2 regions of the Paenibacillus sp. FJAT-27812 genome follow, and region 1 is predicted to be linked to the other one. Evidence: a T-box and tRNA genes for the amino acid it is inferred to sense, from the RefSeq annotation. Region 1 holds a T-box; the other holds one or more tRNA genes.
What was found. A T-box is a leader RNA that pairs with one kind of tRNA and senses whether it is charged. The one in region 1 lies ahead of leuS (leucine--tRNA ligase), so its partner is inferred to be a tRNA-Leu.

Region 1 (4,771 bases):
CAAAGAAGCGCTGAAACCAGGTGGTAAATTAATTGCTTTTCAGTATTCATTGCAGATGAAAAAATTGCTTTCAGAGCATTTTGAGATTGAAAGTATTTCTTTGGTCCCCTTGAACATCCCTCCCGCGTTTGTTTATGTTTGTAAGAAACCGGAAAATTGAAAAAATAATCTAGGGAGAGATTGAATTGGGTGTAATTTTAGTCGTAGATGATGATTCGGAAATAAGAGACGTTATCCATGTTTACTTACGCAATGAAGGATACTCTGTTATTGAAGCTAAGGATGGAGCGGAAGCACTCGATGTGCTTTCGCAACGGGAATTGGATTTAGTCATTTTAGATGTAATGATGCCACGAATGGACGGTATTAAAGCATGCATTCACATTCGGGAACGATATGCTGTCCCAATCATTATGCTCTCTGCGAAGGAAGGAGATATTGATAAGATCATGGGGTTATCGACAGGAGCGGACGATTATGTAACGAAGCCATTTAATCCCATGGAATTAATCGCAAGAGTGAAAGCGCAGCTAAGAAGACAAAAGATAATCGCAGGGAAGGAAGTTCCACTCAATCAAATAACCATTGGAGAGCTCGTTATTGATATTGCAAAGCACTTTGTATCGATCCGAGGACAAGAGGTCATGCTGACACCGCTTGAGTTTTTAATTCTAAATCTGCTTGCGGCTAATCCAGGACAAGTATTTAGTGCTGATACTATCTATGAATCCGTATGGAAAGAGCGTGTGGGCTATTCAGACAATACTGTCATGGTTCATATACGAAATCTGAGGGAGAAGCTTGAACTCAATCCCAGAAAGCCAGAGTACATCAAGACGGTGTGGGGTGTTGGTTATAAAATGGATAAATAAACGTTTCAAAATCAGACATAGCGTTAGATATTCCTTTCTCGGGGCAACGCTCCTGACCATAGTGATCTCCTACATTCTTAGTTTGTATATTGTGGGTTTGATTGGGCAATTGATCGATTCGATCTCATCAAAAGGAAAGCTTGAGTATATTCCGCTTCTAATCGTTGTATCGCTCGCGGTTTTCATATTGATCTTTCTCTTATCATTCTACATGTTAACGAAGCGAATTATTAAATACTTTTCGGTTCTTTCGGAAGGGTTAGGGTTTATTTCACATGGTAATTTTGAGTATAGGGTTCCTGTTCGTCGCGAGGACGAATTGGGCATATTAGCCAAAAACATGAACAAAATGGCTGAGCAGCTCGCATCCCAAAAAATGAAAGAAAATGAGGCTGAAGATTCTAAAATGAATCTCATTACAGGCGTTTCTCATGATCTTAGAACTCCACTAACGAGTATGATTGGCTATTTGGATTTACTTCGTAATAGATCCTTCTTAGACGAGAACGAATATGATCGGTTCGTAAACAATGCTTATAGCAAAGCACAGCAGTTGAAAATGCTTATTGATGACCTATTCATTTATACGCGTTTGTCTTCTGGAGATATGAGTTTGACGAAGCAACATGCGGATATGCGCGAGCTTTTGGAGCAAGTGCTGTTTGAGTTTGTGCCAATTGCCGAAGAGCATCATGTAGTTGTTAGGCCAGAGATAAGTATTCAAAAGGCAGCCGTCAATATTGACCCTGAACAAGTGGCTAGGATCTTAGATAATCTGCTGATGAACGCTCTTAAATATTCAACGACTCCTAAAGTCATCGATATCCACTTAACCTCGAATGAGACATCAGTTTACTTAACCGTAGCAAATGAGGGAGAACATATTACGAAAGAACAGGAGGCCAAACTCTTCGATCGCTTTTACAAGACGGAAAATATGGAGCATAACAAACATCTTCAAGTAGGTGCCGGCTTAGGCCTCGCGATTGCAAGACAACTTGCAGAACACCAAGACGGTTGCCTTACACTTGCATATGATAATGGTCATTATGCATTCACGTTAGAACTTCCCCTGCTTACTATAAGAAAGAATTGAGCTGGAGCGAATAGAACTTTACCGGTTGAACGCGGGAGTGACAAAGCGATCTCTTGACACGGTAACGCTCGATCTTTATAATCGAAACTAACCATTTTATGCATATGGAGCGTTGAAGAGGAACAGTAATTTCGTAGGCAAGGCCTAGAGAGCCGGCGTTTTTGAAGGTGCAAGCCGGACCTGCTGCGGAGTGAAGCTCGCCTTGGAGCTGTGCGAATAAAAGGTCGATGCCGTGCATCGATTGTGAAAAGCACCGTTTGGCCTGCGATAAAGGCGACAAGTGAGCGATAGGCAAAGCATGCCTGCCGCTAACTAGGGTGGTACCACGGGAGAACAACCTCTCGTCCCTAGCGATAATCGCTAGGGGCGGGAGGKTTTATGTTTTTTTGAAGATGCATACTTACAGCACATATTTTTTAGGAGGATTTAAGCAAATGAGTCAAGAACAGCAATTCCACGGCTACAACCCGCTTGTTGTCGAGCCTAAGTGGCAGCAATTCTGGGATCAGAACAAAACGTTTCAAACAACAGAAGACGCGGACAAACCGAAGTTCTACGCGCTTGATATGTTCCCGTATCCATCCGGCGCGGGCCTTCATGTAGGCCATCCGGAAGGTTATACAGCTACGGACATCGTATCCCGTTACAAAAGAATGAAGGGCTACAACGTGCTTCATCCGATGGGCTGGGATGCATTTGGTTTGCCGGCGGAGCAGCATGCGCTTGATACTGGCCAGCATCCACGCGATATTACATTCAAAAATATCGATAATTTCCGCCGTCAAATTAAATCGCTTGGTTTCTCCTATGACTGGGACCGCGAGATCAGCACGACAGATCCGGAATATTACAAATGGACGCAATGGATCTTTATCCAATTGTACAATAGAGGACTTGCATACGTTGCCGAGGTTTCGGTTAACTGGTGCGAGGCGCTTGGAACAGTTCTTGCGAACGAAGAAGTCATCAATGGACTCAGCGAGCGCGGCAACCATCCGGTTGTGCGTAAACCGATGCGCCAATGGATTTTGAAAATTACCGAATATGCGGATCGTTTGCTTGATGATTTGGAAGAGCTCGACTGGTCGGAGAGCATCAAAGACATGCAGCGCAACTGGATCGGCAAATCGAAGGGCGCTGAAGTTACGTTCGAGATCGACGGCCACGATTCGGCATTGGTCGTATTTACGACTCGTCCCGATACGTTGTTCGGCGCGACATATTGCGTATTGGCGCCTGAGCATGAGCTTGTTGCGCAAATCGTAACCTCGGAGCAAAAAACGGCTGTAGAAGCTTACCAAGAAGCTGCAGCGCGCAAGAGTGACCTGGAGCGCACGGACCTAGCAAAAGACAAATCCGGTGTGTTCACGGGCGCATATGCTATCAACCCCGTGAATGGCGTTAAAACGCCAATCTGGATTGCGGATTATGTGCTTGCCGGTTACGGCACGGGCGCTATTATGGCCGTACCGGGCCATGATTCACGCGACTGGGAGTTCGCAAAGCAATTCGACCTTCCGATCGTTGAGGTTGTTCAGGGCGGAGATATTACGAAGGAAGCTTATGCGGGCGACGGACCGCATGTGAATTCCGACTTCTTAAACGGCCTGACTAACTTGGACGCAATTGCCAAAATGATCGAGCATTTGGATGCAACGGGCAAAGGCAAAGGCAAAATCACTTACCGTTTGCGCGATTGGCTGTTCAGCCGCCAGCGCTACTGGGGTGAGCCGATTCCAATTATTCACTTGGAGGACGGCACGATGAAAACCGTTCCTGAGGATCAGCTGCCGCTCTTGCTGCCTGATGTTGACGCGATTACGCCTTCAGGCACAGGCGAGTCTCCGCTTGCGAGCGTTACGGAATGGGTAAACACGATTGATCCCGAGACGGGCATGAAAGCTCGCCGCGAGACGAATACGATGCCGCAATGGGCAGGAAGCTGCTGGTACTACCTGCGTTTCATCGATCCGAAAAACGACAAGCAGCTATGCTCGCCAGAGAAACAAAAGGAATGGCTTCCGGTTGACCTTTATATCGGCGGAGCCGAGCACGCGGTGCTTCATTTGCTTTACGCTCGCTTCTGGCATAAGGTGCTTTATGATATCGGGGTTGTGGATACGAAAGAGCCTTTCCACAAGCTTGTTAACCAAGGGATGATCCTTGGCAATAACAACGAGAAAATGTCCAAATCACGCGGCAACGTCATTAACCCGGACGATATCGTAAATGAGTTCGGTGCAGATACGCTCCGCATGTACGAAATGTTCATGGGGCCGCTTGAAGCGACTAAGCCTTGGAACACAAATGGCGTGGAAGGCACGTACCGTTTCCTTAGCCGCGTATGGCGTTTGTTCGTAAACGAGGACGGCAGCCTGAACGCGAAAATCGGAGATGGCGATACAAGCGATGCTTTCAAGCGCACATGGCACCGTTCCATTAAGAAAATTACAGAGGACTATGAAGCGCTTCGCTTCAACACGGTCATTAGCCAGCTGATGATTTTCGTTAACGAAGCTTACAAAACGGAAGTGCTTCCGCTTGCGGCTATGGAGCAATTCGTTCAATTGCTTTCCCCAATCGCTCCGCATATCGCAGAAGAGCTATGGGAGAAGCTAGGCCGCAAGGATTCGCTCACTTACGCTTCATTCCCGACTTTCGAGGAAGCATGGACCGTGGATCAAGAAGTAGAGATCGTTGTCCAAGTGAACGGTAAAATCGTGGACCGCGTTTCCATCGCAGCGGATATGGACGTCGCTGAAATGGAAAGCTTGGCGAAGGAAATGGAAAAAGTGCAAGAGCT
Region 2 (4,771 bases), 1.7 Mb from region 1:
CAGCCGTTATCGTAGAAATGGGATTTATTAGCAGCGAAAGAGATCGCACGATGCTGACCGATCCGAAGCGTCAGCAGGAGGTTGCGTCCGCCATCGCTTCAGGGATTAGGCAGTATAAGTGGATCGTTCATTGAATCTCCCGGAATGAGCTTAGTCAGCTTCACAAATTGTACGCTTTGCTGCATCGCAGGAATGGACTGCTGAAGGACGGCTGCCGTCTTCAGGCCCGCAGGTCCAACATGTCCGATCGTGATGCAGCTGGCATGCAGTTCCAAATGTTTGCGAAGCACGCCAATTTGCTTTGAAATATGCTGGACCGTATAGACATCATCAAGAAACACATCATTGGAAACGAGCGGTACGCCAAGCTCTGCCGCAATTTTTGGCACGACCGTCTTAAAGGTTGTCCGGCTGTCTAGAAAAAACAAGCCCCGTTCCTTGCATACGCCAAGCACGATTCGCATCATTCTCTCGTCTGCCGTCACCTTCGAGCCCATATGATTATTCATCCCGATCGCATGCGGCACATTGTCAATGGCTTCTTCTACGCGCTTGCGAACCTCCGCATCGCTCAAATCCGTCGTCAATGCGCCGGGACCCAGCCATTTTTTGAGCCCTTTATTCGGTTCCATCGGCATATGAACGATCACATCATGCCCGAGCCTATGCGCTTCCTCTGCATCCTGCTTTGTCGTCGGCATGAAGGGCATAATAGCGGCGGTAATTTTAACCGGAAGCTTCATCATTTCCGCCGTTCCGTTCATCCCATTGCCGAAGTCGTCGATCACGATGGCAACGGTCCGAGGCTCTTGCTTCTCGGCAGCAGCAGCTATGCTCCCAGGTGAAGGCTGGTCGAATATTCGTTCATACCCGGCAGCGCTTCCTGCTAGGGTTAAGCTGCTTATACATATAGCAGCAACAGCTGTCTTAATGAGGAAGCGTTCCTTCTTTCCAAATCCATTTTTCTCGTTGCGGCCGTTAGCCCACTCTTGCTGTCTGCCCATTGCTGCACACCCTTCACTCTTTTATTATCATTGTTTGTGAAGGGACTGGAAAATATACGAAAAACAAGAAACTTATTAGGAAACAATCGTCCATCAGGACAATATCATCGAATGAAAGATGTCGAGAGGCAAAAAAAAGAGGCCCAAATCAGGCCTCTCTTGCAAAATTATATTTTGCTTGCGACATCTTCCGTAATGGCAGCAAGCGTAATGTCTGCCAGCTTATCCTCCATCGCTTTCTGCGCCTCGTTAAATGCAATCTCCAGCGATGACTGGATATTGCGGCCAACCGAGCATGCCGGATTCGGCTTCTCGTGGATAGCAAACAATTCATCCTGCCCATTGTTATGGACGGCATTGTATATGTCGAGGAGCGTTATTTCGGCCGCCGCTCTATTCAGAACAGCTCCGGCTACGCCAGCGCTCGTTGTGACGAGACCAGCTTTATTTAGTAATCCCATAATTCTGCGGATGACGACAGGGTTCGTATTTACGCTGCCAGCAATATAATCCGAAGTCAGCCTTGCTGCTTTGTTCGTCTCCAATAACGTCAAAATATGAACCGCTACCGCAAATCGATTGCTAGTCAACGCACTCACCGCCCGTCAAAAATAATTAATATTGCAGCCTGCAAAAATTGCCGCTTAAGCCAGTTGCCATGTAAGCATTATAGTTACACGGTGTTAAAATTGTCAATCTTTTGACGCGGTTTGCGCAGCGGGCTCAGCAGCGAATGTAACTTTCCCGTCCTCCAAGGAAGCGACGCGTGCCAAGGAATGCACGCGATAGCCCATCTCAATCAACTTCTCGCGTCCGGGCTGGAATGCTTTCTCTATAACGATGCCAATTCCCGCAACCGTTCCGCCTGCCTGCTCAACGATCCGTGCTAGTCCAAGCGCCGCATCACCGTTAGCAAGAAAATCATCAATAATGAGCACGCGGTCCTCCGCAGCCATAAATTTGCGCGACACCGTTACCTCGCTCTCCTCTTGCTTCGTGAATGAGTATATCTTCTCGGTATAAAGATCGTCTTTAAGCGTCAGCGACTTGCGTTTGCGTGCGAACAGCAGCGGCACATTCATCGTCAGCGCAGCCATCACAGCCGGCGCAATGCCTGAGGATTCCAGCGTGAGCACCTTTGTAACGCCTTGTGCTTCAAATAATGAAGCAAAGGTTTGACCAATGCCGAGCATAAGCTGCGGATCAACCTGATGATTGAGAAAGGAGTCCACCTTCAGTACATTTCCGCTTAGGACGATTCCTTCCTCCAAAATTTTTTGCTCTAATTGCTTCACTGCATTTCCCCCCATTTTTATAAAATATTGTTGACAATTCCACCTTATTCATGCTACGATATTTTCTGTTGAAACAAAATATGCGGTCGTGGCGGAATTGGCAGACGCGCTAGATTCAGGTTCTAGTGGTGTAACAGCCGTGGAGGTTCGAGTCCTCTCGACCGCATCCTAAAAAAAAGCATTATAAACTATTTTAGACGATGTATAATCCAATGGTCAATGATTGACTTTATATTGTAAATTCAAACTACTCCTTATTATGATATGCAAATCATAATAGCGAGTGTTTTTTGTTGCTTGCATATTCACTTTTTTATTGAGGGCGCCGCTTAATTAGCCGCACCCGTCCTATCATCTCATCCCTTCATACATCAACGCTTAGAAAAAAATATTTTTTATCACATCATCTATCTTCTTATCTATATTCTCTCTGTCAGCACTGCCTTGCTCGTAAGCTTTATTTAATTCTTCAGCTACCTTCTCGGCAAATTTCTGATCAGCCATTCCTTTTAAAATCTCTTTCCGGCCAGCTACGATATCCCAATTTCGTTCAATCATATTCTGTTTAATTTCATATCGCATTAGAATAAGCTCCCCCTCATTCGTTACTTATGTAGACCGCATACCTGGCTTCTATAACCACAACCATATAGGTTGCTTCCACCTTTAGTTATCCGCGTTTACAAGGATCATACTTAGATTATATATGTCGAACGATGGAAGTTGAAGAAAAATAATAGTCATTATAGCTGAACAAAAAAAAGACCATCCTAAAATCGAATGGCCCCAAAACATCAATCTCTTTTTATGTAGCATCCTCAAAAGGCGTTGCCCGTTCCTCCGATGCCGGCGCGTAGCTATAAATCCGGCTCAGCTTCACCACTCGGCGACTAGGACGTCGAATCACAACGGAGGACTCGTCCCATGCCACTACAATGCCGTGCACATCATTTGCTTCCATCGCGTCCCGCACGACTCTCACTGTCACGCCGCTAACGCGGAATTGGTCCAATTGTTCTTCGCTTACCACTGCTTTTCCCTCCCGATCCTAAAATGGTGCCAAGTCTGTATTGAAAAACCTCAATGCATGCTCGCGCATCACATTGAGGCTCCATTCAACTTATAAAAAAAATGATTCACTCCATCTACTGTTCTTTCAATTAACCTGCATGCTCTTTTGCATCATTGGTTTCGTACCACTCATCCAGCACGCGTGAAGACATTACACGCTTGCCGATATATTCGCTCTGGCGGTCAGTGAATTGATCCCGCCATTCAATGGATAATTCGTCACACAGCTTCACAATCGTTAGCAGCTCCGACCACGCCACATAGCGTTTGTACCAGAAAAACTGCGGATGCTCAATCATATAAGGATACAAATCATCAAATTCCGTATGTTTGCAATCTAGTGCACGCTCAAAGTGGACTTTCGCGTCGCTAAGCTTCGCATACATAAACTCTGCAGACATTTCCCCCATAACTTGTGCCTCCCCTCGATCACTTCTGTATCATTATAAGCGATAATGCCGACTCGGAAAAGGGCATTTGTACTGGAACATCTTACTCAAATGTAATTTCACCGTTATCTAGCGATGAAATACGGACGAGCGGCTCCACTCGAATGCCTTGTTCCCTTAAAGTTCTCCCGCCGGCTTGGAATGACTTCTCGACGACTACGCCAAGACCGATTAAGGTTGCGCCCGAACGCTGGATAATTTTAATGAGTCCGCGTGCAGCATCGCCATTTGCAATAATGTCATCAATAAACAGTACCCGGTCTTCTGCGGTTAGAAACTGTTTTGACACCATAATATCGGTAACCATTCCCTTTGTAAAGGAAGGTACTCTTTCCAAATATGCGTCTGGGTCTGCGATCAACGTCTTCTTGCGCCGAGCGAATACGAGCGGCACTCCAAGCGTATACGCCGTTGCATAAGCAGCGGGAATGCCTGAGGATTCGACCGTAATGACTTTCGTAATATGCTCTTCTGCGAAGCGCCTTGCGAATTCTTGTCCCATTTCCATCGTCAATGCAGGGTCGACCTGGTGGTTGATCAAAGCATCCATCCGCAGCACGTTACTCGACAATACGGACGATTCTGCTAAAATGCGTTGTTTTAAGCTTTCCATCTTTCATTACCTCCACCAAAATCCTTTTCGTTAACGTACCATAGGTCAGGCAAAAAGTGCAACCCTCTTGAAGGGGTTAGCTTGAAACCAACCTATCATCCAAGTATATCTAAGGAATAATTTCTAATCTACGGTAAAAAAGTGCAACTTTTCCCACCATTTCACGTCTAAACTGGTAGCGATTATCCGCTTGTTAAACTAGACTTTTTTCAAACATTTATCCATATAGTTGCCGATTATTGTTATATAACGAAAGGAGTGCAGAACATGCTTCGTAAGAAAAAAGAAACGACCAAAGCAGCGATGCTTGCGGCTACCTCAGCGCTTGTCCTTCTGCTC

Region 2: it has a tRNA-Leu gene. The T-box ahead of leuS (leucine--tRNA ligase) is inferred to sense a tRNA for this amino acid. The anticodon was not compared.

Annotation. Positions count from the first base shown of each region.
Region 1 covers NZ_LIGH01000001.1:6,635,162-6,639,932, reverse strand. The annotation lists gene ADU23_RS28495 (response regulator transcription factor) at 186-872, shown strand; gene ADU23_RS28490 (HAMP domain-containing sensor histidine kinase) at 1,084-1,968, shown strand; T-box leader at 2,072-2,320, shown strand; gene leuS (leucine--tRNA ligase) at 2,403-4,771, shown strand, end outside.
Region 2 covers NZ_LIGH01000001.1:4,904,433-4,909,203, reverse strand. The annotation lists gene ADU23_RS20395 (N-acetylmuramoyl-L-alanine amidase family protein) at 1-134, shown strand, start outside; gene ADU23_RS20390 (divergent polysaccharide deacetylase family protein) at 99-1,004, opposite strand; gene ADU23_RS20385 (Rrf2 family transcriptional regulator) at 1,172-1,594, opposite strand; gene ADU23_RS20380 (xanthine phosphoribosyltransferase) at 1,697-2,299, opposite strand; tRNA gene ADU23_RS20375 (tRNA-Leu) at 2,382-2,465, shown strand; gene ADU23_RS20370 (hypothetical protein) at 2,678-2,881, opposite strand; gene ADU23_RS20365 (hypothetical protein) at 3,105-3,329, opposite strand; gene ADU23_RS20360 (hypothetical protein) at 3,460-3,780, opposite strand; gene ADU23_RS20355 (xanthine phosphoribosyltransferase) at 3,863-4,432, opposite strand; gene ADU23_RS20350 (hypothetical protein) at 4,700-4,771, shown strand, end outside.